DNA from 2 places in the Enterobacter hormaechei subsp. xiangfangensis genome. Region 1 is predicted to be linked to the other one. Evidence: predicted binding sites of a transcription regulator. Region 1 holds the regulator's gene; the other holds the start of a gene.
What was found. Region 1 encodes sigma-54, which starts transcription at its own class of promoters, with help from an activator protein. Its sites were predicted from a motif close to GTTGGCACANNTTTCGCTNT; they were not measured.
Positions count from the first base shown of each region.

Region 2: the regulator sigma-54 is predicted to act here: its motif matches at 2,399-2,418, upstream of hypA (hydrogenase maturation nickel metallochaperone HypA).

Region 1 is NZ_CP017183.1:4,091,522-4,106,946, reverse strand. It holds gene BFV63_RS19615 (valine--tRNA ligase) at 1-14, opposite strand, end outside; gene holC (DNA polymerase III subunit chi) at 14-457, opposite strand; gene pepA (leucyl aminopeptidase) at 526-2,037, opposite strand; gene lptF (LPS export ABC transporter permease LptF) at 2,303-3,403, shown strand; gene lptG (LPS export ABC transporter permease LptG) at 3,403-4,485, shown strand; gene arcB (aerobic respiration two-component sensor histidine kinase ArcB) at 4,623-6,956, shown strand; gene elbB (isoprenoid biosynthesis glyoxalase ElbB) at 7,189-7,842, shown strand; gene mtgA (monofunctional biosynthetic peptidoglycan transglycosylase) at 7,839-8,564, shown strand; gene npr (PTS phosphocarrier protein NPr) at 8,604-8,876, opposite strand; gene rapZ (RNase adapter RapZ) at 8,873-9,727, opposite strand; gene ptsN (PTS IIA-like nitrogen regulatory protein PtsN) at 9,773-10,264, opposite strand; gene hpf (ribosome hibernation promoting factor) at 10,347-10,634, opposite strand; gene rpoN (RNA polymerase factor sigma-54) at 10,657-12,090, opposite strand; gene lptB (LPS export ABC transporter ATP-binding protein) at 12,138-12,863, opposite strand; gene lptA (lipopolysaccharide ABC transporter substrate-binding protein LptA) at 12,870-13,424, opposite strand; gene lptC (LPS export ABC transporter periplasmic protein LptC) at 13,393-13,968, opposite strand; gene kdsC (3-deoxy-manno-octulosonate-8-phosphatase KdsC) at 13,965-14,531, opposite strand; gene kdsD (arabinose-5-phosphate isomerase KdsD) at 14,546-15,425, opposite strand, start outside.
Region 2 is NZ_CP017183.1:3,622,042-3,637,466, reverse strand. It holds gene hypD (hydrogenase formation protein HypD) at 1-887, opposite strand, end outside; gene BFV63_RS17340 (HypC/HybG/HupF family hydrogenase formation chaperone) at 891-1,163, opposite strand; gene hypB (hydrogenase nickel incorporation protein HypB) at 1,154-2,017, opposite strand; gene hypA (hydrogenase maturation nickel metallochaperone HypA) at 2,021-2,371, opposite strand; gene hycA (formate hydrogenlyase regulator HycA) at 2,582-3,046, shown strand; gene BFV63_RS17320 (4Fe-4S dicluster domain-containing protein) at 3,120-3,728, shown strand; gene hycC (formate hydrogenlyase subunit 3) at 3,725-5,539, shown strand; gene BFV63_RS17310 (respiratory chain complex I subunit 1 family protein) at 5,541-6,464, shown strand; gene hycE (formate hydrogenlyase subunit HycE) at 6,480-8,189, shown strand; gene BFV63_RS17300 (formate hydrogenlyase complex iron-sulfur subunit) at 8,199-8,741, shown strand; gene BFV63_RS17295 (NADH-quinone oxidoreductase subunit B family protein) at 8,741-9,508, shown strand; gene BFV63_RS17290 (formate hydrogenlyase maturation HycH family protein) at 9,505-9,915, shown strand; gene hycI (hydrogenase maturation peptidase HycI) at 9,908-10,363, shown strand; gene BFV63_RS17280 (6-phospho-beta-glucosidase) at 10,452-11,876, opposite strand; gene ascF (PTS cellobiose/arbutin/salicin transporter subunit IIBC) at 11,895-13,346, opposite strand; gene BFV63_RS17270 (LacI family DNA-binding transcriptional regulator) at 13,561-14,574, shown strand; gene hydN (electron transport protein HydN) at 14,707-15,252, shown strand; gene hypF (carbamoyltransferase HypF) at 15,258-15,425, shown strand, end outside.

The DNA of each region.
Region 1 (15,425 bases):
TATGTCTTTTCCATTATTTCCAGGTTGCCGTATTCAGGTTAAAACCGGCCAGGCGGTACGCTTTGTAGCGTTCGCGCGCCAGTTGTTTCAAAGATTCTTCGTAAGGGACAAAGTCTACCACTTCTGTGAAAGCGGTGGCAAAATCTGCAAAGTCTGTCCGCAGGCTAATGAGAATGTCGCGCGCGCTGCTGTTGCGTTTTTGCGGCCAGGCAATCTCCACCGGTGCCCCGCCGCGTGGACCTTCGCCCGACAGGTTATGCGGAACAAAACTCTCCGGCGGGCGCGCCCATAGCGCTTCATCCAGGCGAATCGCTTGCTGCTCATCTTCACAGGCAATCAGGACGCGTTTACCTGCGCGCCAACGTTCTGCGGCAATTTCACACACCAGTTGTTCAACGGCGCTGAGGCCATCCTGATGGGTGTCATTGTCCAGAAGGTAGAACGTTGCATTCTTCATATATGGGGTTTCTTGTCGTGGATTTAAATGCAAAGCCGGGTAAGCGTAGCGCCACCCGGCGTTTATCATTACTCGTCGCCGTTAAAACCCGCACGATTGAGCAGGAACTGCGACAGCAGCGCCACCGGACGTCCGGTCGCGCCTTTGGCTTTACCGGAGCGCCATGCGGTCCCCGCGATGTCCAGGTGCGCCCAGTTGTACTTGCGGGTAAAGCGCGCCAGGAAGCAGCCCGCGGTAATCGCCCCGCCAGGACGACCGCCGATGTTTGCCATGTCTGCGAAGTTAGACTCCAGTTGTTCCTGGAACTCGTCCCCCAGCGGCAGACGCCACGCGCGGTCGCCGGCCTGTTCGGACGCGCCGATCAGTTCATGCGCCAGCGGGTTGTGGTTCGACATCAGGCCGGTGATGTGATGCCCCAGCGCAATCACGCAGGCGCCGGTCAGTGTAGCCACGTCAATCACCGCTTCAGGTTCGAAACGCTCAACGTAGGTCAGCACGTCGCACAGTACCAGACGACCTTCGGCGTCGGTGTTCAGCACCTCAACGGTCTGGCCGGACATGGTGGTCAGCACATCACCAGGACGATAAGCGCGGCCGCCAGGCATGTTTTCGCAGCCCGCCAGCACGCCGATCACGTTGATGGGCAACTGAAGTTCCGCGACCATGCGCATAACGCCGTAAACCGCCGCCGCGCCGCACATGTCGTACTTCATCTCATCCATGCCTTCTGAAGGCTTGATGGAGATACCGCCTGAGTCGAAGGTCAGCCCTTTACCGACGAGCACGATCGGACGCGCATCTTCAGACGGATTGCCCTTGTACTCAATGACTGACATCAGGGATTCGTTCTGGGAGCCGTTACCGACCGCCAGATAAGAGTGCATCCCCAGCTCTTTCATCTGCTGTTCGCCGATAACGCGGGTGATAACGTTCTTGCTGTAGGCGTCAGCCAGCTGGCGCGCCTGAGACGCCAGGTACGCGGCGTTACAGATGTTTGGCGGCATATTGCCAAGATCTTTTGCCGCTTTGATACCGGCGGCAATGGCCAGACCGTGCTGAATGGCGCGCTCGCCGCTGGTCAGCTCGCGACGGGTTGGCACGTTAAAGACCATTTTACGCAGCGGGCGACGCGGCTCGCTTTTGGTGGTCTTCAGCTGATCAAAGCTGTAGAGGCTCTCTTTTGCGGTTTCGACGGCCTGGCGCACCTTCCAGTACGTGTTGCGGCCCTTAACGTGCAGCTCCGTCAGGAAGCAGACGGCTTCCATCGAACCAGTATCATTCAGTGTATTAATGGTTTTCTGAATAACCTGCTTGTACTGGCGCTCATCAAGCTCACGTTCTTTACCACAGCCAATCAGCAGAATACGCTCGGACAGGACGTTCGGAACATGGTGCAGCAACAAGGTCTGCCCTGGTTTGCCTTCCAGTTCGCCACGGCGCAGCAGGGCGCTGATATAGCCGTCGCTGATTTTATCGAGTTGCTCGGCGATCGGGGAGAGTCGGCGTGGTTCAAAGACGCCCACAACGATGCAGGCACTCCGCTGTTTCTCCGGGCTACCGCTTTTTACACTGAACTCCATGCACTACGCTCCTGAATCTTAAAGACAACGGCGGCGGCTACGGATAGAATTGAAACCTTTCGTAACTCATGTCCGCCGTTGTGGTGACTTCGTGTTAATCTTACGTTACTACGGTTTCGACACGTCAATAAATGTCATGAAGCGCGAATCCGCCGGGTTTTTTAATCTTAGCGATGATTTCGACGACTCAAGAGAATAAATGACGTTTAAGCCATGAAACAAGCTAAATTCCTGCATAAGACGAGTTTTAACGGGCGTATTTAAAGTGATAATCATAAGATATCTGGTTCGGGAGACGCTGAAGAGCCAACTGGCGATCCTCTTTATCCTCCTTCTGATCTTTTTCTGTCAGAAGCTGGTCAGGATCCTCGGCGCGGCGGTTGATGGCGAAATCCCAACGAATCTGGTGCTTTCCCTGCTCGGGCTTGGCGTGCCGGAAATGGCGCAGCTTATCCTGCCGTTAAGCCTGTTCCTTGGTCTGCTGATGACCCTGGGTAAGCTCTATACCGAAAGTGAAATCACCGTGATGCATGCCTGCGGCCTCAGTAAAGCCGTACTGGTAAAAGCAGCCATGGTGCTGGCGCTGTTTACGGGCATTGTTGCCGCGGTTAACGTCATGTGGGCGGGGCCGACCTCCTCTCGTCATCAGGATGAGGTGCTGGCGGAAGCAAAAGCTAACCCGGGGCTGGCGGCGCTGGCGCAGGGGCAGTTCCAGCAGGCGACCGACGGTAACTCCGTGCTGTTTATCGAAAGCGTCGATGGCAACCGCTTCAATGACGTGTTTCTTGCTCAACTGCGCCCGAAAGGTAACGCTCGGCCTTCTGTGGTGGTGGCGGACTCCGGTCAGCTGTCTCAGCGTAAAGACGGCTCTCAGGTTGTCACGCTGAACAAAGGAACGCGTTTCGAAGGCACGGCTATGCTGCGCGACTTCCGTATTACCGATTTCCAGAACTACCAGGCCATCATTGGTCATCAGGCCGTCGCGCTCGATCCAACGGATACTGAGCAGATGGATATGCGCACCTTAATGAATACCGATACCGATCGTGCGCGTGCTGAACTGCACTGGCGTATCACGCTGGTATTCACCGTATTTATGATGGCGCTGATGGTGGTTCCGCTGAGCGTGGTGAACCCGCGCCAGGGCCGCGTGCTGTCGATGCTGCCAGCGATGCTGCTGTATCTGGTGTTCTTCCTGCTGCAAACCTCAATCAAGTCTAACGGCGGGAAAGGAAAAATTGACCCGATGATCTGGACCTGGGTCGTGAATGGTTTGTATCTGCTGCTGGCAGTCGGACTCAACTTGTGGGACACGGTGCCTGTGCGTCGTCTTCGTGCCCGGTTTACGCGTAAAGGAGCCATCTAATGCAGGCGTTTGGCGTACTTGACCGCTATATCGGTAAAACGATTTTCACCACCATCATGATGACCCTGTTCATGCTGGTGTCGCTCTCGGGCATTATCAAATTTGTCGACCAGCTGAAAAAAGCCGGGCAGGGGAGTTACGACGCGTTGGGTGCCGGGATGTACACCCTGCTCAGCGTACCAAAAGATGTGCAGATCTTCTTCCCGATGGCGGCCCTGCTGGGGGCGTTGCTGGGCCTGGGGATGCTGGCTCAGCGTAGCGAGCTGGTGGTGATGCAGGCATCTGGCTTTACCCGTATGCAGGTTGCGCTGTCGGTAATGAAAACCGCGATCCCGCTGGTGCTGTTGACCATGGCGATTGGCGAATGGGTCGCGCCGCAGGGCGAACAGATGGCGCGTAACTACCGTGCTCAGGCTATGTACGGTGGTTCGCTGCTCTCCACGCAGCAGGGGTTATGGGCGAAAGATGGTCAGAACTTCGTCTATATCGAACGCGTGAAAGGGGACGATGAACTGGGCGGCGTGAGCATCTACGCCTTCAACAACGATCGTCGTTTGCAGTCGGTGCGTTATGCCGCCTCCGCTAAATTTGATGCGAACAACAAGCTGTGGCGGTTATCCCAGGTTGATGAATCTGACCTGACGAACCCGAAACAGATCACCGGTTCGCAGACCGTAAGCGGTACCTGGAAAACCAACCTGACGCCGGACAAGCTTGGCGTGGTAGCGCTCGATCCCGATGCGCTCTCCATCAGCGGTCTGCATAACTACGTGAAGTATCTGAAATCGAGCGGACAGGATGCGGGGCGTTACCAGCTCAACATGTGGAGCAAAATCTTCCAGCCACTGTCCGTGGCGGTGATGATGCTAATGGCGCTGTCGTTCATCTTTGGACCGCTACGTAGCGTGCCGATGGGGGTCCGCGTGGTAACTGGTATCAGCTTTGGTTTCGTGTTCTACGTCCTCGATCAGATTTTCGGTCCGCTGACACTGGTGTATGGCATTCCGCCAATTATCGGCGCGCTGTTGCCGAGCGCCAGTTTCTTCCTGATCAGCCTCTGGATGCTGCTAAAACGCTCCTGATAAAACGTCTTCCTCGCTCCCGCTAGCCCGGGGGCGAGGCTAATCTCCTGTTTCACCCCGCACTTTTTCTCACAACCTTCAACGCCTCGCCGTGAATTTGAGTATTATTGAGCGATAAAGTCGTGAAGGGATCCTCTATGAAGCAAATTCGAATGCTGGCCCAGTACTACGTCGACCTGATGATGAAGCTCGGGCTGGTGCGTTTTTCCATGCTGCTGGCGCTGGCGCTGGTCGTTCTGGCCATTGTCGTGCAAATGGCCGTGACCATGGTTCTGCATGGTCAGGTCGAGAGCATCGACGTGATCCGCTCTATTTTCTTTGGCCTGCTGATCACCCCATGGGCGGTCTATTTCCTCTCCGTGGTGGTTGAGCAGCTGGAAGAGTCCCGACAGCGTTTATCGAAACTGGTGGATAAGCTGGAAGAGATGCGCGAGCGCGATCTTAAACTCAACGTTCAGCTCAAGGACAACATTGCCCAGCTGAATCAGGAAATTTCAGACCGTGAGAAGGCGGAAGCCGAGCGTCAGACCACGCTTGAGCAGCTGAAAATTGAGATGAAAGAGCGCGAAGTCACGCAGATCCAGCTTGAACAGCAATCCTCTTTCCTGCGCTCGTTCCTCGATGCGTCGCCGGATCTGGTGTTCTACCGTAATGAAGATAAAGAGTTCTCCGGCTGTAACCGGGCCATGGAACTGTTGACCGGGAAAAGCGAAAAACAGCTGATCCACCTGAAACCTCAGGATGTCTATTCCGAAGAGGCGGCAGCAAAAGTGATGGAGACGGATGAAAAGGTCTTCCGCCATAACGTTTCGCTGACCTATGAGCAGTGGCTGGACTACCCCGACGGGCGCAAAGCCTGCTTTGAGATCCGCAAAGTACCTTATTACGACCGGGTGGGTAAACGTCATGGTCTGATGGGCTTTGGCCGTGATATCACCGAGCGTAAGCGCTATCAGGATGCGCTGGAGCGCGCCAGCCGGGATAAAACAACTTTCATCTCCACCATCAGCCATGAACTGCGCACCCCGCTGAATGGCATTGTGGGGCTGAGCCGCATTCTGCTGGATACCGAGCTGACCAGCGAGCAGGAAAAATACCTCAAAACGATCCACGTCTCGGCGGTCACGCTGGGCAATATCTTCAATGATATTATCGACATGGATAAGATGGAGCGCCGTAAAGTTCAGCTCGACAACCAGCCGGTTGATTTTACAGGCTTCCTTGCGGACCTGGAGAACCTGTCAGGTTTGCAGGCCCAGCAAAAAGGGTTGAGCTTTGTGATGGAGCCGACGCTGCCGCTGCCGCATAAAGTGGTGACGGACGGCACGCGGCTGCGTCAGATCCTGTGGAACCTCATCAGCAATGCCGTGAAGTTTACCCAGAAGGGGCAGGTTGCGGTGCGCATTCGCTATGACGAAGGCGACATGCTGCACTTTGAAGTTGAGGACTCGGGTATCGGCATTCCTCAGGAAGAGCAGGATAAGATCTTCGCCATGTATTATCAGGTTAAAGACAGCCACGGCGGTAAACCGGCGACCGGTACGGGCATTGGCCTGGCGGTGTCGAAACGTCTGGCGAAAAGTATGGGCGGGGATATCACCGTTGCCAGCCAGCCGGGTAAAGGCTCCACCTTTACGCTTACCGTCCACGCGCCTGCCGTGGCGGAAGAGGTGGAAGATACGTTTGAGAACGACGATATGCCGCTGCCAGCCCTGCACGTCCTGCTGGTGGAAGATATTGAGCTGAACGTCATTGTCGCCCGGTCGGTACTGGAAAAACTCGGTAACAGCGTGGATGTGGCGATGACCGGCAAAGCCGCGCTGGAGATGTTCACGCCGGGCGAGTACGACCTGGTGCTGCTCGATATTCAGCTACCGGACATGACCGGACTGGATATCTCCCGCGAGCTGACGCGCAAATATGCTCCTGACGAGCTGCCGCCGCTGGTGGCGTTGACCGCAAACGTGCTGAAAGATAAAAAAGAGTACCTCGAGGCCGGAATGGACGATGTGCTCAGCAAGCCGCTGGCGGTACCTGCCCTGACGGCGATGATCAAGAAGTTCTGGGATACCTGTGATGAAGAGGAGAGCACCATGACGTCTGTTGATAGCGCCAAAGCCCAAACGATACTGGATACCGCCATGCTGGAGCAGTATATCGATCTGGTAGGACCAAAACTGATCACCGATGGCCTGGCCGTGTTCGAAAAAATGATGCCGGGCTATCTGAACGTGCTCGAATCCAACCTGACGGCGCGTGACCAGAAGGGCATCGTCGAAGAGGGACATAAAATCAAAGGCGCGGCAGGATCGGTCGGGTTACGTCATCTCCAGCAACTGGGCCAACAGATTCAGTCGCCTGATTTACCTGCCTGGGAAGATAATGTAGGTGATTGGGTCGAAGAGATGAAACAGGAGTGGCAAAACGATGTGGCAGTGCTGAAAGCTTGGGTAGATGCCAGAAAAAAATGACCCCGGCTATACCGGGGTGCGCGAATACTGCGCCAACACCAGGGAAATCGTGGCTGCGCCTGATTTTTGTGGGTTGTTTTCGCATGGACGCCGCCTGAAAATTGAGGCCGCACGCAGATAAGATAGCAAATCTTAAACAGTTTGTTACATGAATCAGTGAAATGTGTGAAGCATAGCGTTTTAATCAGAATTTTTAATGTGCTTCAGCGAGTTGCTTAGAAGGATCGTCAGAATGAAGAAAGTGGGTGTCGTGCTGAGCGGATGTGGCGTTTACGATGGTTCAGAGATACACGAAACCGTATTAACGCTGCTGGCATTATCGCGGCAGGGGGCAGACGTTCTCTGCTTCGCGCCGGATAAAACTCAAGCAGACGTAATGAATCATCTTACCGGCGAGCCAATGGCGGAAAGCCGTAACGTGCTGATTGAAGCAGCACGTATTGTGCGTGGAGATATTCATCCGCTGGCACAGGCCGATGCCGCTGAACTTGATGCGCTCATCGTGCCGGGCGGCTTTGGCGCGGCAAAAAACCTGAGCACGTTTGCAACAGAAGGCGCGGCGTGCCATGTCGATCCCGATTTGAAAGCGCTATCGCTGGCGATGCATGCAGCAGGTAAGCCGCAGGGCTTTATCTGCATTGCGCCAGCCATGCTGCCGAAAATTTTTGATTTCCCGCTGCGGCTCACGATCGGAACCGACATTGATACCGCTGAAATTATTGAGGATATGGGCGGCGAGCACGTGCCATGCCCGGTCGACGACATTGTGGTGGATGAGGACAACAAAATCATCACCACGCCGGCGTATATGCTGGCGCAGAATATCGCTGAGGCTGCCGCAGGCATTGAAAAGCTGGTGGACAGAGTGCTGGTTCTTACCGAATGAGTCGTAAATTATCCCCTGGCGGGTGGTTAAAACGGATCCTGCTGCGTATTGTGCTGGTCCTGGCCGTTTTTTGGGGCGGAGGCATTGCGCTGTTCAGCATCCTGCCCGTCCCGTTCTCCGCCGTGATGGCAGAGCGGCAGATTAGCGCCTGGCTCTCGGGTGATTTTGGCTATGTTGCCCACTCAGACTGGGTCGGCATGGATGAAATCTCCCCGTGGATGGGGCTGGCGGTCATTGCGGCAGAAGATCAGAAATTCCCGGAGCACTGGGGTTTTGACGTGGCGGCTATTGAGAAGGCGCTGGATCATAATGAACGTCATGAAAACCGCGTCCGCGGCGCGTCAACGCTTTCTCAGCAGACGGTAAAAAATCTGTTCTTATGGGACGGTCGCAGCTGGGTAAGAAAAGGGCTGGAGGCCGGGCTGACGCTGGGGGTCGAGACGGTGTGGAGCAAAAAACGCATTTTGACCGTCTACCTGAATATCGCGGAGTTTGGTGACGGCGTGTTTGGCGTCGAAGCGGCATCGCAGCGCTATTTTGGCAAGCCCGCCAGCAGGTTGACTATGTCCGAAGCGGCACTCCTTGCCGCCGTGCTGCCGAACCCGCTGCGTTTTAAGGCCAGCACCCCGTCAGGCTACGTGCGAAGCCGCCAGGCGTGGATTATGCGCCAGATGCGTCAGTTGGGTGGGGAAGGGTTTATGGAGCGAAATAATCTTATGTAGGGCGGGTAAGCGCAGCGCTACCCGCCGACATGGCGAACGTTAGTCTTCGTCAAACCCGGCGTTAAACAGGGCAATCACTGCCGCCAGCGCTTCTTCTTCCTGCGGGCCGGTGGCTTCAACTTCAATCTGGCGGCCTTTGGCAGAATCCAGCATCAGCAGGGCGATCACGCTATTGGCTTCTGCCTCGGTTCCCTCGTCGTTGCGCAGCAGCACCTCAGCATCAAAACCCTGCATCAGCTCAAACAGCTTCATCGCCGGGCGCGCATGCATGCCCAGCTTATTGGTGATTTCGACGGTCTGTTTTACGGTCATGTTTTGCGTTTTTCCAGCGTGCGATGACGGGACTGAACGTTCTTCCCGCGTGAGCGGAAGTAATCGGCCAGCTGTTCGGCAATGTAGACCGAACGATGTTTACCGCCGGTACAGCCAATCGCCACCGTCAGGTAGCTGCGATTGTTTGTTTCCAGCATAGGTAACCATAGCTCAAGGTAGCTTCGCGTCTGGTAGATAAAATTGTGTACTTCTGTGTGTCGGTCGAGGAACGCCGCCACCGGCTTATCCAGACCGGTCATCGGACGCAGTTTCGGATCCCAGTGCGGGTTCGGCAGGAAACGCACATCAAAAACGTAATCCGCATCGATAGGTATGCCGTGCTTAAAGCCGAAGGATTCAAACACCATCGTCAGTTCACGCTCGCGCTTGCCGAGTAAGCGCGTACGCAGCATTTCCGCCAGCTCGTGGACGGACATTTCAGAGGTGTCGACAATCAGGTCGGCCCGCGAACGCAGCGGCTCAAGCAGATCGCTCTCTTTATCGATGGCGCTTTCCAGCGAAAGATTTTTACTGGAGAGCGGATGCAAACGACGTGTATCGCTGTAACGGCGGATCAGCGTGTTGCGGTCAGCGTCCAGGAACAAGAGCTGAGGCGAGAAGCATTCCGGCAGGCTGTTCATTGCCTGCTCGAAGATTTCCGGCGATTCCGGCATGTTACGCACGTCAATACTGACGGCGGCAGAGATTTGCCTGTCCGCCAGCGTCCGCGCCAGATCGGGTAACAACACTACCGGCAGGTTATCTACACAGTAAAATCCCATGTCTTCCAGCGCGCGCAGGGCCACGGACTTCCCGGACCCCGAACGACCGCTGACGATCATCAGCACCATGTTCCGTTTCTCCTCAGGGCAGCCGTTCTGAAGGCCCTTTCCCGATTATGCCTCATCCTGATTGCCTTCTGCTTCAGTGATAATTTGATAAAGCTCTTCATCACTTTGGGCTGAGCGCAGTCGACGACAAATGGTTTTATCCGCCAGACGTTTGGCAACCAGCGACAGCGTGTGCAGGTGGGTCTTGGTCTGATCGGCAGGAACCAGCAGCGCGAAGAGCAGATCCACAGGCTGGTTATCAATGGCGTCAAAAGCGATAGGCGTTTCCAGTTGCACAAACACCCCCACGGCACGCAGCGTATCTTCTTCCAGCTTGCCATGCGGGATCGCAATGCCATTGCCGATGCCGGTACTGCCCATTTTTTCACGAGTCAGAATGGCTTCAAACACGATCTGCGGCGGCAGACCCAGCTGTTTTGCGGCCAGCTCACTGATGATTTCCAGCGCACGTTTTTTGCTCTGGCAGTGAACGCCACTGCGGGTACAATCCTGGTTAAGGACATTGCTCAGTTGAAGAGCGGAATCGTTGTTTATCATAATTTCACCTAAGCGCTAACTGTACAAATGGCCTGTTGTGTTTCACAACAGGCCGTCCTGCACCCGTTAACTGCCCGGACAATTAGTGTTGTTTCAGTTTATCTTTATGTTTATTGAGCTGTCTCGCAAGCTTATCAATCAAGCCGTCGATAGCCGCGTACATGTCTTGCCCTTCCGCACTGGCATGGAGTTCCCCTCCGTTGACGTGCAGGGTCGCATCCGAGATATGCGTCACTTTCTCCACTTTCAACACAACATAGACCTGGTTGATCCTCTCGAAATACTGCTCGAGTTTCGCAAACTTAGTGTTTACAAAATCGCGTAAAGCCTCAGTAATCTCGACGTTATGTCCGGTGATATTGAGCTGCATAGTGTCTTCCTTATCGGTTGTGTCAAACCAGTTGTTTACGCTGGTTAGACGGCGGAATGGATAAAGACTCTCGATACTTCGCGACAGTACGACGTGCCACCATAATACCCTGATCGGACAGCATGGTGGTTAACTTACTGTCACTGAGTGGCTTCGCGGGGTTCTCCGCGGCGATCAACTTCTTCACCAGTGCGCGAATGGCCGTCGACGAGGCTTCGCCGCCGCCTTCGGTGTTCACGTGGCTGGAGAAGAAATACTTAAGCTCAAAAATACCGCGTGGGCTGTGCAGATACTTCTGCGTGGTCACGCGGGAAATGGTTGATTCATGCATCTCGACGGCCTGGGCTATGTCCGCCAGCACCATCGGTTTCATAAACTCTTCGCCCTGCTCAAAGAATGCCTGCTGCTGTTCGACAATACAGCGGCTGACGCGCAGCAGCGTGTCATTACGGCTCTCCAGACTCTTAATCAACCAGCGTGCTTCCTGAAGGTTGCTGCGAATGTATTGATTATCAGCGTCGTTACGGGCGCTGGTGCACATGGAGGCGTATTGCTGGTTGATTTGCAGGCGAGGAATGCTGTCGGCGTTCAGTTCAACGACCCAGCGGCCATTGTGTTTTCTCACCAGCACATCGGGAATGACATATTCCGGTTCGCTGGTCTGAATCGACTGCCCCGGACGCGGATCGAGTGACTGGATCAGATTCACCGCTTCCTTCAGCACCTCTTCTTTCAGGCGCGTGACGCGCATCAGGGTGCGGAAGTCGTGGTTCGCCAGCAGATCCAGATGATCGCTGATGATGAGCCGGGCTTCGTCAATCCACGGTGTCTCTTTAGCAAACTGCGAAAGCTGGATCAGAAGGCAGTCACGCAGATCTTTCGCGGCGACGCCAATCGGGTCGAAACGCTGAACGCGTTTCAGGACGGCTTCGATCTCTTCCAGTTCAATCTCGTCATCGCCGATGCTTTCAAGAATCTCGTCCAGCGTCACGGTCAAATAGCCCGTGTCGTCAACGGCATCGACAATCGAGGTGGCAATGGCGCGATCGGTATCGGAGAAAGGCGTCAGCTCCACCTGCCACATCAGGTAGTCCTGAAGCGATTGGGTAGTTTCGCCCTGGTAGACCGGGAGTTCATCGTCCTGGTAGTCTGCACGCGTCCCGGAAGGGGTACCCGCGGTGTAGATTTCATCCCAGCTGGCATCCAGCGGCAGTTCGTCCGGCATCTCTTTCTGTTCGAGTGCATCTACGGAGTCGAGCGTTTCTGTGTCCTGCGTCTGCTGGGCGTCTACCTCGTCATGAAGATCGGTCTGCTCCAGCAGCGGATTGCTGTCCAGCGCCTGCTGGAGCTCCTGCTGGAGTTCTAACGTGGACAGCTGCAACAGACGGATTGCCTGCTGGAGCTGCGGCGTCATGGCCAGTTGCTGGCTGAGCCGTAATTGCAAACCTTGCTTCATGTTCAGAGCGTTTTTCTCCGGTTCGGCGTGACTTAACCTCTACCCTATCAGAGTCTGAAGTCTTCCCCAAGGTACACGCGCTTAACATGCTCATCCTCGAGGATTTGCTGCGGCGTACCGTGGGCAATCAGATGGCCCTGGCTCACTATGTAGGCGCGCTCACACACCGCCAGCGTTTCACGAACGTTGTGGTCCGTGATCAGTACGCCAAGCCCGCTGTCGCGCAGGTGTTCAATGATACGTTTGATATCGATAACGGAGATGGGGTCAACGCCCGCAAACGGTTCATCCAGCAGGATAAATTTCGGGTTTGCTGCCAGCGCGCGCGCAATCTCAACGCGGCGGCGTTCACCACCGGACAGCGCCTGACCGAGGCTGTCGCGAAGGTGTTCAATATGAAACTCTTCCATCAGCTCGTTCGCACGGTCAGTGCGCTGCTCGCTGGTCAGATCGTCACGGATCTGGAGCACGGCCATCAGGTTGTCGAACACGCTTAAGCGGCGGAAGATAGACGCTTCCTGCGGCAGATAGCCGATGCCACGACGCGCGCGGGCATGCAGCGGCAGCAGGCTGATATCTTCATCATCGATAATGATGTTGCCGGCGTCACGCGGGACGATGCCCACTACCATGTAGAAGGTCGTAGTTTTACCCGCGCCGTTAGGGCCAAGCAAACCCACGATTTCGCCGGAGTTGACGGTCAGACTGACATCTTCGACGACGCGGCGGCCCTTATACGCTTTCGCGAGGTTTTTTGCAGTTAAAGTTGCCATAACGAATTAGTTACTCTTTTTCTTTGCCGGAGCCTGACCGTTGTTCTTGTCCTGCAACTGCGAAGGCACAAGCACGGTCGTGACGCGTTTGCCTTTTTCGCTGGAGGCCTGCATTTTCTGCTCTTTCACCAGATAAGTGATCTTGTCGCCTTTGATATTGCTGTCCAGCTGTTCCAGGTAAGCATTACCGGTCAGGATGACCAGATCCTTCGCCAGTTCATAGTGCATATGCGAGGCATGGCCTTTCACCGGCTTGCCGTTGTCCTGCATCTGGTAGAAGGTGGCCGGGTTGCCATAACCATCGATAATCTCTTTCCCCTGCTCGCCGCCCGGACGGGTAACGACCACTTTGTCGGCGTTGATTTTGATGGTGCCCTGGGTCACAACGACGTTGCCGGTAAAGGTGACGACGTTACCCTGCATATCCAGAGACTGGGTATCGGATTCAATATGAATCGGCTGTTCGGTGTCGCCAGTCACAGCAAGCGCGGGAAGACTGGCCGCCAGCAGCGCGCTGGCGATAACAACTTTAAGGCTGAGTTTGTTTGTTTTGAATTTCATAGGAGGTTCTAACCTTTTCAATCAGCTCGGCGTTTTTGCTGCGTAAGTTCCCGCGCATTCTTAAACCGCTGGAATTAAATGTTGTGCCATACAGGGTGACTAAATCCTGCGACGTGACATCCTGGGTGACCAGGTTGATCTGGGCGTTATCCGTCGTAATTTTTCGCAGTTGCGCGTCAGCGGTCAGGGCGTTGACTTCAACGTGACCATACAGGTAAAGCATACGGTCATTTGTCAGTTTTGCCCGGTCAGACTTGATTGACCACGTCGGCACTTTGTCCGTATCAAAGGTGGTCAGGACCGGCTGGGTAAACCACGAGGTGCCGTCATCTGAAAAATATTCTACATGCTGAGCAACGAGGCGATAGTTCAGCGCACCTTCCGGGCTATAGACCACGGTGTCGCTGTGATCGCTTTTATAGGTCGGGTCGCTCGTGTTAACCACTTCCGCTTGCGTATCATCGCGGTCAGCGAGATTTACGCCAATCAGTATCAGGGCGACAAGCGCAAGCAGAATGATAACCCAACGTCTGGTTTTACTCATATCGATTGCCCTTTCGCCTCATCAAGCTTGCCCTGCGCCAGCAGAAGCAGATCGCAGACTTCACGGACGGCGCCACGGCCACCGTGAATATGGGTAACGTAATCAGCACGCGGGATCAGCAGCGGGTGCGCGTCAGCCACGGCGATGCTCAGACCCACCTCCGCCATGACTGGCCAGTCGATCAAATCATCCCCGACGTATGCCACATTCTCTGGCGCAATGGCCAGTTTTCCCAGCAAATCCCGGAAGGCTACCATCTTATCAGACTGTCCCTGATAGAGATGCGTAATGCCCAGCGTTTCACACCGATCTTCTACCAGTTTAGCTTTCCGCCCGGTGATGATTGCAACTTCAATACCGGACGTGAGCGCACAGCGGATACCGTAACCGTCGCGAACGTTAAAGGCTTTCAGCTCTTCGCCGTTATTGCCCATATAAATCAGACCGTCGGAGAGCACACCATCCACATCGAGGATCAGCAGGCGGATATTTTCCGCCTTTGACATCATGTGGGCGCTCACCGGGCCATAACAGGTTGCAAGGGATGCACCCGCATTACTCATTGTCTTATCCTTCATTACACTACGCCAGCGCGCAGCAGATCATGCATATGTACCACACCCAGCAGTTGGTCGCCATCGGCAACCATCACTGAGGTAATATGACGGGACTGCATCAGGTTCAGTACATCTACCGCCAGCGTACCCGGACGGACGCGGATCCCTCCTGGTGTCATTACATCAGCGATGCCCAGCGTTCGGACATCCACACCCATATCGAATACCCGGCGCAGGTCGCCGTCGGTGAAAATGCCCTGAATCTTCATCAGATCGTCGCAGATAACCGTCATGCCCAGGTTTTTACGGGTGATCTCCAGTAACGCGTCGCGCAAAGAGGCCTCTTTGCTGACGTGCGGGATCTCATCCCCGGTGTGCATAATATCGTTAACCCGCAGCAGCAGTTTGCGCCCGAGCGCGCCGCCGGGGTGAGACAGGGCGAAATCTTCTGGCGTAAAACCGCGGGCTTCCAGCAGCGCAACGGCAAGGGCATCGCCCATCACCAGCGCGGCGGTTGTGCTGGAGGTCGGCGCCAGCCCCAGCGGGCAGGCTTCTTTAGGCACCTTCACGCACAGGTGAATATCCGCCGCGCGCGCCATGCTGCTTTCCGGGCGGCTGGTCATGCAAATCAGCGGTACGTGCAGACGCTTCAGCACCGGGATCAACGCCAGGATTTCATTCGATTCCCCGGAGTTGGACAGCGCAATAACCACGTCCTGCGGCGTAACCATGCCGAGGTCACCGTGCGCGGCTTCACCGGGATGAACGAAGAATGACGACGTGCCGGTACTGGCAAAGGTCGCCGCCATTTTGCGCCCGATATGGCCGGATTTGCCCATCCCCATCACCACGACTTTACCGGCGCAGTAGAACATCTTCTCACAGGCCAGACTAAAATCC
Region 2 (15,425 bases), 470 kb from region 1:
GTCAGGTGCACGCCGGATTCGGCAATCAGCCCCAGTCCGCGCCATTCGCTGTCGCCTTCGACGCTAAACACGTCGGCTATGGCCTGCTGTGCCCGTCTGTTACCTGCATCGGGCACCACGCGGCGATACTGATTTTCCACCGCACTCAGGGCCGCTATTTTCTGCTCAACCAGCATGGTCACGCCTTGCAGTAGATCAAGTGGCTCGAAACCAGCCACCACTAACGGACGATTGTACTGTTCAGCGATAAAACCGTAGGCTTCTGTGCCGATCACCATGCTGACGTGGCCCGGCGCCAGAAACGCGTCGATACCGTTATCCGGCGCTTCCAGCAGGCTGCGCAGCGTGGGAATAAGCGTGATGTGCTGGCAGAAAAAGTAAAAGTTTGTGACGTTGCGGGCTTTCGCCTGCTGGAGGGTAATGGCGGTGGCGGGCATGGTGGTTTCAAAACCCAGCCCGAAAAAGACGACCTTACGCTCAGGATTAGCCATCGCCAGCGTCAGGGCATCCATCGGTGAGTAGACGATCCGCACGTCCGCGCCGCGCGCCTTCGCCTGGAGCAGCGAGCCATTTTTTCCCGGTACACGCATGGCGTCGCCAAAGGTACAAAAAATCACACCGGGGCGGCTGGCGATGTCGAGACAGCTGTCGATGCGCCCCATCGGCAGCACGCACACCGGGCAGCCGGGGCCGTGGATAAATTCGATGTTCTCCGGCAGCAGCTGGTCGAGGCCAAATTTAAAGATGGCGTGGGTGTGTCCGCCGCACACCTCCATGATCCGCAGCGGTTTTTCTTTCGTGTAGTCCAGCAGCGACGCGCGGGACTTCAGGCGATCGATAAGCTGCAACACCTGCTCAGGCGCGCGATATTCATCAACGTAACGCATGTGTTATCGTTCCTCCCCATACAGCAGGGCGCCCACGTCCGGCTCGACGTCAAACATATTCTGTAGCGCGTCCAGCGTGTCGCGGGCTTCTTCCTCATTAATCATGCTCATGGCAAAACCTACGTGGACCAGCACCCACTGGCCGAGACGCGATGCGCCGGTCTCATCGTGGCTGCCTACCAGCGTCAGGTCGACATCGCGCAGGATGCCGCAGACCTCCACTTTGGCCTGATTGCCGTCGATGGAATGAATTTGTCCGGGGACGCCTATGCACATCGTTCGTTCTCCAGCCAGTTCAGCCAGGCGTCCATCCCGTCGCCGCGCGTGGCGGAAACCAGCAGGATCTCAATGTCCGGATTCACTTCGCGGGCGTAAGCCAGGCACTTATCCACGTCGAAATTCAGGTACGGCAGCAGGTCGACTTTGTTCAGCAGCATGAGGGAGGCGGCGGCAAACATATGCGGATACTTCAGCGGCTTGTCTTCCCCTTCGGTCACGGAGAGTACCGCCACTTTATGCCGCTCGCCGAGGTCGAAGCTTGCCGGGCAGACCAGGTTGCCGACGTTTTCAATGAACAGGATGCCGTTGTTCGCCAGCGGCAGGCGCGGGGCGGCGTCGGCAATCATCTGCGCGTCCAGATGGCACCCTTTCCCGGTGTTGACCTGAATCGCAGGCGTACCGGTTTCGCGGATGCGCGCGGCGTCGTTTACCGTTTGCTGGTCACCTTCGATAACGGCGCAGGAGACACGTTTATTCAGCCGTTTGAGGGTTTCGGTCAGCAGCGTGGTTTTACCGGAGCCGGGGCTGGAGACCAGGTTCAGCACCAGCTGTTCGCGCGCGGCAAAGCGGGCGCGATTGCGGACGGCGAGCTGGTTGTTTTTATCCAGCACATTAATCTCCACCTCCAGCATCTGGCGCTGGCTGATGCCCGGCGCGTGGGTGCCCGCTTCGCCGCGGCCGTAATGCAGGTCACCCGCGTCGGAACGCTGCGGCGCGAAGGTGATGCCGGTCAGTGCCGCCGCGGGACGCGGGGCAGGGGAAAAGGGCGCGGAGCGAAACGCGGAGTGGGGGCGGTGTTCATCCCCTTCGATATACAGGTTGCCTTCAGCGCAACCGCAGGTACTACACATACTTTACTCCTTCTCGATTTCGAGGCGTTGGATCTGCATACCGTCATCCGCCACGATGCGCAGCCCGCTGCTCTGGCACTGCGGACAGCGCTGTACCTTCGATGACAACAGCGTGACGTACTCCTGACACTGTTCGCACCAGCACTCTGCCTGCTGCTCCTCGATATGCAGTGCGCAACCTTCCGCCAGCGTGCCGCGGCACACCAGCTCAAAACAGAAGGTGAGGGCGCTGGTCTCGACGCAGGAAAACGCCCCGACCTTCAGCCAGACGCCGGTCACGCGCTTCGCATGGTTCTGCACAGCCTGCTGTTCGATAAGTTCCAGTGCCCGCTGGCAGAGGGTGATTTCGTGCATGACGCCTCCTTAATGAATTGCCCCTTCAATGCAATAACAGTGCCAGCTTGATTTGCGTTACGGCGTGACGATGTCAACGCTGTCGAAATGACACGTCGACACCGCGGCGGTGACAGTACGTATCTTGTTAAAAGCTATTTAAATCAACAAATTAAAAGCTGGCACGAAAACTGCTTAACAGCCGCTAACTCCATTAACCGGATACCTTTTATGACTATTTGGGAAATTAGCGAAAAAGCGGATTACATCGCGCAACGTCATCAGCAGCTTCAGGATCAGTGGCACCTCTACTGCAACTCTCTGATTCAGGGGATCACCCTGTCAAAAGCCCGTCTGCACCATGCCATGAGCTGCGCGGCGCAGGGGGACATGCGCTTTGTGTTGTTTGGTCACTTCACGATTTTTGTCACCCTGGCGGAGAGCTTCAACAGCCACACCATTGAGTATTACGTTGAGACAAAAGAGGGTGAAAAACAGTGTATTGCGAAAGCTCAACTGATGGCCGACGGCATGGTGGACGGTCACGTCAGCAACCGCGATCGCCAGCAGGTGCTGGAGCACTATCTGGAGAAAATAGCGCCGGTTTATAACGGCCTCTACGCCGCCGTTGAGCACGATCAGCCGATCAACCTGAAACAGCTGATCGACGGAAAATCCTCCGCGAACGTGGCCTGAAAAGCGAGTGTCGAGAAGTGTCGATAAGACAGTTTTTTTTCGTCAAAAATGACCATCACCAGAGGATGACCCGGTGAACCGTTTTGTAATTGCTGACTCGACGGTCTGTATTGGCTGTCGGACCTGTGAGGCGGCGTGCTCGGAAACGCACCGCCTGCACGGGCTACAGTCCATGCCGCGCCTGCGCGTCATGCGTAATGAGAAAGAGTCTGCCCCGCAGCTCTGTCACCACTGTGAAGACGCCCCGTGCGCGGGCGTTTGTCCTGTCAATGCCATCACCCGCGTTGACGGCGCGGTACAGCTGAACGAAAGCCTGTGCGTGAGCTGCAAGCTGTGCGGCATCGCCTGTCCGTTCGGCGCCATTGAGTTTTCCGGCAGCCGTCCGCTGCATATTCCGGCGAATGCCAATACCCCGAAAGCGCCGCCTGCGCCACCGGCTCCGGCACGTGTGAGCACGCTGCTGGACTGGGTGCCGGGCATTCGCGCCGTTGCGGTGAAGTGCGACCTGTGCAGCTTCGATGAGCAGGGTCCGGCCTGCGTGCGGACCTGCCCGACCCGGGCGCTGGTCCTGGTCAACATCCGCGACATCGCTCGCACCAGCAAACGCAAGCGTGAGCTGACCATCAATACCGACGTCGGCGATCTTTCGCTGCTGCGGGCGCTTAACGAGGGGGCGAAATGAACGCGATAGTTATGATGACCAGCGGCGTGGCCTGGTTTGCCGCCGCCGCTGTCCTGGCGCTGCTCCTCGCCTTCCATAAAACGCTGAGCGGCGTGATCGCCGGTATCGGCGGGGCGGTCGGCAGCCTGATGACGCTGGCGGCGGGCGGGGTTGTCCTGATCGACGGGCAATCCGTCGACACCCTCATCCCGCTGATTCACCACGCCGTTGAGCTTACGCCGCTGAACGCCATCTGGCTGATAACCTTTGGCCTGTGCGGGCTGTTTATCAGCCTGTTTAATATCGACTGGCACCGCCATCAGCACACCAAAGCCAACGGCCTGCTGGTTAACCTGTTGATGGCCGCCGCGGTCTGTACCGTTGTCGCCAGCAACCTCGGCGCGCTGGTGGTGATGGCTGAAATCATGGCCCTGTGCGGCGTGTTCCTGACCGGATGCAGCGCCTCCGGCAAGCTGTGGTTTGCGCTCGGACGTCTCGGCACGCTGCTGCTGGCGCTGGCCTGCTGGCTGGTGTGGCAGCGTTTCGGCACGCTGGATTTCGCCGCGCTTAACGGCCAGCCGCTGGGCAACGACGTCTGGCTGTTGAGCGTAGTCGGTTTTGGCCTGCTGGCCGGGATAATCCCGCTGCACGGCTGGGTGCCGCAGGCGCATGCCAATGCCTCAGCCCCGGCCGCTGCGCTGTTCTCCACCGTGGTGATGAAGGTCGGTCTGTTCGGCATCCTGACGATAACCCTGACGGGCGATCGGCCGCCGCTGTGGTGGGGCGTGGCGTTGCTGATTGCGGGGATGATCACCGCGTTCGTCGGTGGCCTCTACGCGCTGATGGAGCACAACATCCAGCGTCTGCTGGCGTACCACACCCTGGAGAACATCGGGATTATCCTGCTCGGCATGGGCGCAGGCGTCACCGGGCTGGCGCTCAACCAGCCGGCGCTGATTGCCGCCGGGTTTATTGGCGGTCTGTATCACCTTATCAACCACAGCCTGTTTAAAAGCACCCTGTTCCTCGGCGCGGGCAGCGTCTGGTTCCGCACCGGGCACCGCGATATTGAGAAGCTCGGCGGGATTGGCAAAAAAATGCCCGTCATTTCGCTGGCGATGCTGGTCGGGCTGATGGCGATGGCTGCGCTGCCGCCGCTGAACGGCTTTGCCGGCGAGTGGGTGATTTATCAATCCTTCTTCGCCCTCGGCCAGAGCGAGGCGTTTATCGGGCGTTTACTCGGCCCGCTGCTGGCGGTGGGCCTGGCGATCACCGGCGCGCTGGCGGTGATGTGTATGGCTAAAGTTTACGGTGTCACCTTCCTGGGCGCGCCGCGCACCCGAGAAGCGGAAAACGCCTGCTGCGCCCCGGTACTGATGACCACCAGCGTGGTCGCGCTGGCGCTGTGCTGCATCGCGGGCGGGGTTGCCGCGCCGTGGCTGCTGCCGCAGCTGGGCCAGGCTATTCCGCTGCCGCTGGTCACGGCGCATACCGTCGTTTCCCAGCCGATGATGGCGCTGCTGCTGATTGCCGCGCCGCTCCTGCCGTTCGTGCTGATGCTGTTCTTCAGACGCGACCGTCTCGCCTCCCGCTCGCGCGGCGCGGCGTGGGCCTGCGGCTACGAACACGAGCAGTCGATGGTCATCACCGCCCACGGTTTCGCCATGCCGGTGAAAGAGAACTTTGCCGCCGTGCTGAAGCTGCGACACTGGCTGAACCCGGTGGGCTGGGTGCCGGGCTGGCAGGGGGCCGCCGTGCCCGTACTGTTCCGCCGCCTGGCGCTGATCGAGCTGGCGGTGCTGGTGGTGATTGTCATTTCACGAGGAGCCTGACATGAGTCTGTTACTGGCAATTCTTCAGGCGCTGGTGCTGTTCGCCGCCGCGCCGCTGCTGTCGGGCATCACGCGCGTGGCGCGCGCCCGGCTGCACAACCGTCGCGGACCTGGCGTGCTCCAGGAGTACCGCGATCTCTTCAAACTGCTCTCCCGTCAGAGCGTCGCGCCGGATGCCGCGGGCTGGGTGTTCCGCCTGACGCCGTTTGTGATGGTGGGCGTGATGCTGACCATCGCCACCGCGCTGCCGGTGGTGACGGTGGCGTCGCCGCTGCCGGTGCTGGGCGATCTGATTACGCTGATCTACCTCTTCGCCATCGCGCGTTTCTTCTTTGCGATTGCGGGCCTGGACACCGGCAGCCCGTTTACGGGTATCGGTGCCAGCCGCGAGGCGATGCTCGGCGTGCTGGTTGAGCCAATTCTGCTGCTGGGGCTGTGGGTCGCCGCGCAGGTTGCAGGCTCGACCCACATCAGTTTCATCACCGACACCGTTTACCACTGGCCGGTTTCACGTTCGCTCCCGCTGGTGCTGGCGCTCTGCGCCTGCGCGTTCGCCACGTTTATCGAGATGGGCAAGCTGCCGTTCGATCTCGCGGAAGCGGAGCAGGAATTACAGGAGGGGCCGCTCACCGAGTACAGCGGCTACGGCTTTGCGGTGCTGAAGTGGGGCATCAGTCTCAAGCAGCTGGTGGTGTTGCAGATGTTCGTCGGCGTTTTCTTCCCGTGGGGGCAGATGACGAACTTCTCTGCGGGCGGCCTGCTGCTGGCCGTGGTGGTGGCTGTGCTCAAGCTGCTTATCGGCGTGCTGGTCATTGCCCTGTTTGAAAACAGCATGGCGCGCCTGCGTTTTGTCGAAACGTCACGCATTACCTGGGCTGGTTTTGGTTTTGCATTTTTAGCGTTCGTCTCCTTGCTGGTGGCGTGATTAAAGAGAGTGTTTATGTCTGAAGAAAAGAAAGGTCAGCAGTATCTCGCCGCGTTGCATCAGGCTTTCCCGGGCGTGGTGCTGGAGGAGTCCTGGCAAACCAAAGACCAGATCACCGTCACCATTAAGGTGAACTATCTGCCGGAAGTGGTGGAGTTTCTCTACTACCAGCAGGGCGGCTGGCTGTCGGTGTTGTTCGGTAACGACGAGCGCCAGCTGTGCGGCAGTTACGCGGTGTACTACGTGATGTCGATGGAGCAGGGCGAGAAGTGCTGGATCACCGTGCGCGTCGAGGTCGACCCGAATAAACCGGAATACCCGTCCGTCACGCCGCGCGTGCCCGCCGCCGTCTGGGGCGAGCGCGAAGTGCGCGACATGTACGGCCTGGTGCCGGTTGGCCTGCCTGACGAGCGTCGCCTGGTGCTGCCGGACGACTGGCCGGATGAACTCTATCCGCTGCGCAAGGACAGCATGGACTACCGCCAGCGCCCAGCCCCAACCACCGACAGCGAAACCTACGAGTTCATCAACGAGCTGGGCAGCAAGAAGAATAACGTGGTGCCGATTGGCCCGCTGCACGTTACCTCTGACGAACCGGGCCACTTCCGCCTGTTCGTCGACGGCGAGAACATTATCGACGCCGACTACCGCCTGTTCTACGTCCACCGCGGCATGGAGAAGCTGGCGGAGACCCGCATGGGCTACAACGAAGTCACGTTTCTTTCTGACCGCGTGTGCGGCATCTGCGGCTTTGCCCACAGCACCGCCTACACCACCTCGGTGGAAAACGGCATGGGGATCGTGGTGCCGGAACGCGCGCAGATGATCCGCGCCATTCTGCTGGAGGTGGAGCGCCTGCACTCGCACCTGCTGAACCTCGGCCTGGCCTGCCATTTCGTCGGATTTGACTCCGGGTTTATGCAGTTCTTCCGCGTGCGCGAGGCGTCGATGAAGATGGCGGAGATCCTTACCGGGGCGCGTAAAACCTACGGCCTGAACCTGATCGGCGGGATCCGCCGCGACCTGCTGAAAGACGACATGATCCAGACCCGCCAGCTGGCGCAGCAGATGCGCCGGGACGTGCAGGAGCTGGTGGATATGCTGCTCAGCACGCCCAACATTGAGCAGCGCACCGTCGGGATTGGTCGTCTTGACCCGGAAATCGCCCGCGACTTCAGTAACGTTGGTCCGATGGTGCGCGCCAGCGGCCACGCCCGCGACACCCGCGCCGATCACCCGTTCGTCGGCTACGGCCTGCTGCCGATGACCGTGCACAGCGAGCAGGGCTGCGACGTCATCTCCCGTCTGAAGGTGCGCATCAACGAGGTGTTCACCGCGCTGAACATGATTGACTACGGACTCGATAACCTGCCGGGCGGCCCGCTGATGGTGGAAGGCTTCACCTACATTCCAAACCGCTTTGCCCTCGGCTTTGCCGAAGCGCCGCGCGGGGACGACATCCACTGGAGCATGACCGGCGACAACCAGAAGCTCTACCGCTGGCGCTGCCGTGCGGCGACCTACGCCAACTGGCCAACCCTGCGCTACATGCTTCGCGGCAACACGGTCTCCGACGCGCCGCTGATCATCGGCAGCCTCGACCCGTGTTACTCCTGCACCGACCGCATGACCGTCGTGGACGTGCGCAAGAAGAAAAGCCAGGTGGTGCCGTACAAAGAGCTTGAGCGCTACAGCATCGAACGTAAGAACTCGCCGCTGAAATAAGGATTCGCCATGTTTACCTTTATCAAAAAAGTGATCAAAACCGGCGCGCAGACCAGCAGTTATCCGCTGGAGCCGATCCCGGTTGATAAAAACTTTCGCGGCAAGCCGGAGCACAACCCGCAGCAGTGCATCGGCTGCGCGGCCTGCGTCAACGCCTGCCCGTCGAATGCCTTAACGGTGGAAACGGACCTGAAAACCGGCGAGCTGGCCTGGCAGTTTAACCTCGGGCGCTGCATCTTCTGCGGCCGCTGCGAGGAGGTCTGCCCGACGGTCGCCATTCGCCTGTCTCAGGAGTACGAGCTGGCGGTGTGGAAAAAAGAGGACTTCCTCCAGCAATCGCGCTTTGCGCTGTGCAACTGCCGCGTCTGCAAGCGTCCGTTCGCCGTGCAAAAAGAGATCGACTACGCCATCGCGCTGCTGAAGCACAACGGCGACGTCCGCGCGGAGCATCACCGTGAAAGCTTCGAAACCTGCCCGGAGTGCAAGCGTCAGAAATGCCTGCTGCCGTCTGACCGCATCGATTTAACCCGCCATATGAGAGAGGCCAGCTGATGGAAAACTTACTCGGCCCGCGCGACGCTAACGGCATTCCGGTGCCGCTGACGGTGGAGGAGTCCATCGCCAGCATGAAGGCGTCGCTGCTGAAAAAAATCAAACGCTCGGCCTACGTCTATCGCGTGGACTGCGGTGGCTGCAACGGCTGCGAGATTGAGATCTTCGCTACGCTGTCGCCGCTGTTTGACGCCGAGCGCTTCGGCATCAAGGTGGTGCCGTCCCCGCGCCACGCGGATATCCTGCTGTTCACCGGCGCGGTCACCCGCGCGATGCGCTCGCCTGCGCTGCGCGCCTGGCAGTCTGCGCCGGATCCGAAAATCTGCATCTCCTACGGCGCCTGCGGCAACAGCGGCGGCATCTTCCACGATCTTTACTGCGTCTGGGGCGGCACCGACAAAATCGTGCCGGTGGACGTCTACATTCCGGGCTGCCCGCCGACGCCCGCCGCCACGCTGTACGGTTTTGCCATGGCGCTCGGCCTGCTGGAGCAGAAGATCCACGCCCGCGAGCCAGGCGAGCTGGACAACCAGCCAGCCACTATCCTGCACCCGGATATGGTGCAACCGCTGCGGGTGAAGATCGACCGCACGGCACGCAGGCTGGCGGGCTACCGCTACGGACGCCAGATTGCCGACGATTATCTGCGTCTGCTCAGCCAGGGCGACCATCAGGTGGCGCGCTGGCTGGAGGCCGAGAACGATCCGCGTCTCAATGAGATCGTGGCGAACCTGAACAACATTGTGGATGAGGCGCGTATCCGATGAGTGAAACGGTGGTGTTCAGCCAGCTGAGCCGTAAGTTTATTGATGAGAACGATGCCACGCCGGATGCGGCGCAGCAGGTGGTCTATTACAGCCTGGCGATTGGGCACCACCTCGGGGTGATCGACTGCCTGGAGGCGGCGTTAACCTGCCCGTGGCCGGAATACCTGGCGTGGATCGCCACGCTGGAGGAGGGCAGTACGGCGCGGCGCAAGATGGAGGGCGTGCCGAAGTATGGCGAGATCGTCATCGACGCCAACCACATTGCGATGCTCGCTAACGCCTTTGACGCGGCGCTGAGCGTACAAACCCCGGCGCAGCAGGCGTGGAGCAAAACGCTGCTCGGCATGCTGCACGATATTCATCAGGAGAGCGCCATCTACCTGATGGTGAGGAGATTACGTGACTGACGTTTTACTGTGTGTCGGCAACAGCATGATGGGCGACGACGGCGCGGGTCCGCTGCTGGCGGAACTGTGCGCCGCAAACCCGCCGGGCAACTGGGTGGTGATTGACGGCGGCAGCGCGCCGGAAAACGACGTGGTCGCCATCCGTGAACTGCATCCGGACAGGCTGTTAATCGTCGATGCCACCGATATGGGGCTTAACCCCGGCGAGATCCGCCTGATTGACCCGGACGACATCGCCGAGATGTTTATGATGACCACCCACAATATGCCGCTGAACTACCTGGTGGATCAGATCAAAGACGACGTGGGCGAGGTGCTGTTTTTGGGCATTCAGCCGGATATTGTCGGGTTTTATTACCCGATGACGCCGCCGGTGAAAGAGGCGGTGGAGGGGGTGTATTCACGGCTTGCAGGGTGGGTTGGGGATGGAGGTTTTTCTCCGCTCTGAGCAGTGCCGGGTGGCGGCTTCGCCTTACCCGGCCTACCAAACCCATCTCCCTCTCCCTGTGGGAGAGGGCTGGGGTGAGGGCAACAGGCTACTCGAGATCCCCCCCGTTACTCGCAATCACCTTCTTATACCATCCGAACGATTTCTTGCGTTTCCGTTCCAGCGTGCCGTTCCCGGCGTCGTCGCGGTCGACGTAGACAAATCCATAGCGCTTGCTCATCTCCCCGGTTGAGGCCGAGACCAGGTCAATGCAGCCCCAGGTGGTGTAGCCCAGCAGCGGAACGCCGTCCTCAATCGCGTCGCCCATCGCGCGGATGTGCTCGCGCAGGTAGCTGATGCGGTAGTCGTCGTTAATCTCACCGTTTTCATCAACGACATCTTTCGCCCCCAGACCGTTTTCCACCAGGAACAGCGGCTTCTGGTAGCGGTCGTACATCATGTTCATAGTGATGCGCAGGCCGAGCGGGTCGATACCCCAGCCCCACTCGCTCACCTGAATGTGCGGGTTGCGCAGGGACTTCACGATGTTCGCCGCGCTGGTGTTGCCCGCGTTCATGTCCGCCGACGCGCAGCGCGAGGCGTAGTAGCTGAACGAGACAAAGTCGACGGTATTTTTCAGCAGTTCGTCATCGCCCGGGTCTTTCACAATCACGACGCCTTTTTCGCGGAACACGCGGGCAGAGTAGGCCGGATAGCTGCCGCGCGCCTGCACGTCGATAAAAAACAGGTTCTCGCGGTCTTTCTCCAGCGCCATCCACACGTCTTCCGGCTTGCAGGAGTAGGGGTAGAAGTTACCGCCCGCCAGCATGCAGCCGACCTGGTTTTCCGGGTTTACCTCGTGGGCAATTTTGGTCGCCAGCGCGCTCGCCACCAGCTCGTGGTGCGCGGCCTGGTATTTCACCTGGTCTTCGTTTTCACCTTCCTCAAACACCAGCCCCGCGCCGGAAAAGGGGCTGTGCAGCATGATGTTGATTTCGTTGAAGGTCAGCCAGTATTTCACCAGCCCGTTAAACTCTTCGAAGCAGGTGCGGGCGTAGCGGGCGAAGAAATCGACCATCTTACGGTTGCGCCAGGAGCCGTACTCCGTCACCAGGTGCATCGGCACGTCGAAGTGGCAGAGGGTCACCAGCGGCTCGATGTTGTACTTTTTGCACTCCTCGAACACCGCGCGGTAGAAGGCAATGCCTTCCTGATTCGGCAGCGGTTCGTCGCCGTTCGGGTAGAGGCGGCTCCAGGCAATCGAGGTGCGGAACACCGTAAAGCCCATCTCCGCCATCAGGGCGATGTCTTCTTTGTAGCGATGGTAAAAATCAATCGCCTCGTGGCTCGGGTAGAATTCGTCGTCCCGCAACGAAAACCGTTTTTCCTTGCCGACTTTTACCGCCAGGCGGTTTGCGCCGTGGGGGATCATATCGACCGTCGTCAGTCCTTTGCCGCCTTCACGGTAAGCCCCTTCACTCTGGTTGGCGGCAAGCGCGCCGCCCCATAAAAATCCTTGTGGAAAAACAGACATTCTTACCTCGCTTTCAGTTTATGCTTCTGCTGCTTTGTTCTGTACCGGTGCGGTTTGCAGGGCGCGTGCTTTTTCGGCTTCGTCTTCTACCGGGATATCCTCAAACCCTAACAGCAGGGTCAGCACAAACGACAGCACCACTGCCAGACCCATCACGCCAAACACCCAGACGATGGTCATCGGGTTGGCCGGGTCGAAGAACTGCACGCTGGTAAACAGCCCCGGCGCCGCCATCGAATGGCTGGCAAGACCGGCTATGCCCGCCACCGCGCCGCAGATAAAGCCGCTGATCAGGCTGGCAATCAGCGGGCGTTTCAGACGGATCGCGACGCCGTACAGGGCCGGTTCAGAGATCCCCGCCATGATGGCGGAGGCCGCCGCCGCCAGCGCCGTCTGGCGCAGCTCCGGGTTTTTCGTTTTCCACGCCACCGCCAGCGACGAACCGCCGAGCGACAGGTTGGCGCCAATTTCCGACGGCATCACCATCCCTTCCTTGCCCGTTTCGGCAATGGTCTGAATGATGGTCGGCGTAAAGACGCGGTGCATCCCGGTCATCACCAGCAGCGGCCACAATGCGCCCATGATCGCCACGGAGAGCCAGCCCAGGTAGCCGTGAATGGTGTAGACCAGCGCGGAGATGGCGCTACCGATCCAGATCCCGAGCGGGCCAATCAGCACGATGGCGAGCGGGGCGGCAATCAGCACGATCAGCATCGGCTTGAGGAAGTTTTTCGTCACCGCCGGGGTAATGCGATCCACCCAGCGTTCGATGTACGACAGGCACCAGGTCATCACCAGCGCCGGGATAACGGTATAGGTGTATTTCACCGCCGTCACCGGAATGAACGCGAACTCAACGTGCTCGCCCTGCGCGGCCTTGGCCATCAGCTCGATAAAGCTCGGGTGAACCAGCACGCCCGCGATGGCGATTGCCAGGGACATGTTGGTTTTGAACTTCACCGCTGCGGAAGCCGCCACCATCAGCGGCAGGAAGAAGAACGCGCCGTCGCCGATAACGGTCAGGATCGTCAGCGTCGGGTCACCTTTGCCCAGCACGCCGGTCATCTCAAGGATCATCGCCAGCAGCTTGACCATCGACCCGCCGATGATCGCCGGGATCAGCGGAGACATAGTGCCGATCAGCGCGTCGAGGATCCCGGCGCCAATCCGGCGCAGCGTGAGCTTCTGTGGACCTTCCGCTACGGCAGGTTGCAGGTTAGCGGGCAGCAGGCTCACCACTTCACGGTATGCCTGGGACACGGTGTTGCCGATGATCACCTGGCACTGGTTGTCGTTGCGCACCACGCCGAGCACGCCGCTGATGCTTTTCAGGCGCGCGGTGTCGGTAAGGCTTTCGTCTTTCAGAACGAAGCGCAGGCGCGTCATGCAGTGGGTGACGGCGACGATGTTCTCTTTACCGCCCAGCGCGCTAACAACGTCGTTTGCCAGCGCAGCGTAATTTTTTGCCATCGGATGTGATCCTGTTATCGTTGTGAGAAGTGTAGGAAACCGGTTTCACATAATCATCATGAGTTTCTTTTAATGAAACAAGATCACTTTTTATTCATTTTTTCGTTTCGTGATGACGATCACTCGTGGCCGTAAAAAGCGTGATAACGTCGCTGCGACAATTTTTCTGCGGTGAAGTACACTGCGGCTCATCGGTTTTGAATGGAATAACACTATGACCACCATGCTGGAAGTGGCGAAGCGGGCAGGCGTGTCGAAAGCGACGGTCTCCCGGGTGCTGTCGGGGAACGGTTACGTCAGCCAGGAGACGAAAGACCGCGTGTTTCAGGCCATCGAAGAAAGCGGGTATCGCCCCAATCTGCTGGCGCGAAACCTGGCGACCAAACGCACCCAGACCCTGGGGCTGGTGGTGACAAACACCCTGTACCATGGGGTCTACTTTAGCGAGCTGCTGTTTAACGCCGCGCGGATGACGGAAGAGAAGGGGCGTCAGCTGATCCTGGCGGACGGCAAGCACAGCGCCGAAGAGGAGCGCGAGGCGATCCAGTATCTGCTCGACATGCGCTGCGACGCGGTGATCATCTACCCGCGTTTTCTGAGCGTGGAAGCGCTGGACGAGATCATTGAGAAATGCGAGCAGCCGATTATGGTGCTCAACCGCCGTTTGCGGAAAAACAGCAGCCACAGCGTCTGGTCCGATCATAAAGCGTCGTGTCAGGACGCGGTATCGCAGCTGATCGCGAAAGGCCACCGGGAGATTGCGTTTATCACCGGTTCGCTGGATTCACCCACCGGGGTGGAGCGTCTTTCCGGTTACAGGGAGGCGCTGGCGCAGCACGGGATTGCAGTTCGTGACGCGCTGGTCGCCGAAGGGAAGTGGAGCCCGGCCAGCGGCGCGGCGGCGGTCTCTCAGCTGCTCACCCGCGGCGAAGCGTTTACCGCGCTGGTGGCGAGTAACGACGATATGGCGATTGGCGCCATCAGGCAGTTGCACGAGAGCGGCGTCGCCACGCCGGGCGCGGTGTCCGTCATCGGCTTTGACGACGTGGCAATCGCGCCCTATATCGTGCCGTCCCTCTCCAGCGTGCGTATTCCGGTAACGGAGATGATCCAGGAGACCATCAGCCGCCTGATTTTCATGCTCGACGGCGGTGAGTTTAAGCTTCAGCAAACCTTCTCCGGCGAGCTTATCCTGCGCGACTCCGTTATTGACGGCCCGCATCGCTGACGTCGACATCTGTCATCGTCACTAATGACGATGACAGAACTACTTCTTTTTATTTCGCTTTAAAATCAACGCATTAAATATTGGCACGGTTTATGAATAGCTTCGCGCATAACAGTTATGCCGGAGAAGCAGATGAACCGTTTTATTATGGCCGATGCCAGCAAATGCATTGGTTGCCGTACCTGTGAAGTGGCGTGCGTGGTGTCCCATCAGGCAGAGCAGGATTGCGCCTCTCTCACCCCTGATACCTTTCTGCCGCGCATCCACGTCATTAAAGGCGTGAATATTTCTACCGCCGCTATCTGTCGCCAGTGTGAAGACGCGCCGTGCGCCAACGTCTGTCCGAACGGGGCGATTAAGCGCGAGAAAGGCTTCGTGCATGTGATGCAGGAGCGCTGCATCGGGTGCAAAACCTGTGTGGTGGCGTGTCCGTATGGCGCGATGGAGGTGGTGGTTCGCCCGGTGGTTCGCAACAGCGGTATCGGGCTGAGCGTGCGCGCGGAGAAAGCCGAAGCCAATAAATGTGACCTCTGCTACCACCGCGACGCCGGTCCGGCGTGTATGGAAGCCTGTCCGACGCATGCGCTGGTCTGCGTCGATCGAGACAAGCTCGAACAGATGAGTGCCGAAAAACGTCGCCGCGCGGCGTTCGACACCTCGTCATCACTGCTGTTCTGAACCGTATGAGCAGCAACGGCGTTCAGCTGCGGGTGCGCGGCAAGGTGCAGGGCGTGGGGTTTCGGCCCTTCGTCTGGCAGCTGGCGCACCGGCTGAAGCTTGTGGGCGATGTCTGCAACGACGGAGAGGGTGTCCTGGTGCGTCTCGCGGGTAATGGGGGGGACTTTACCGCG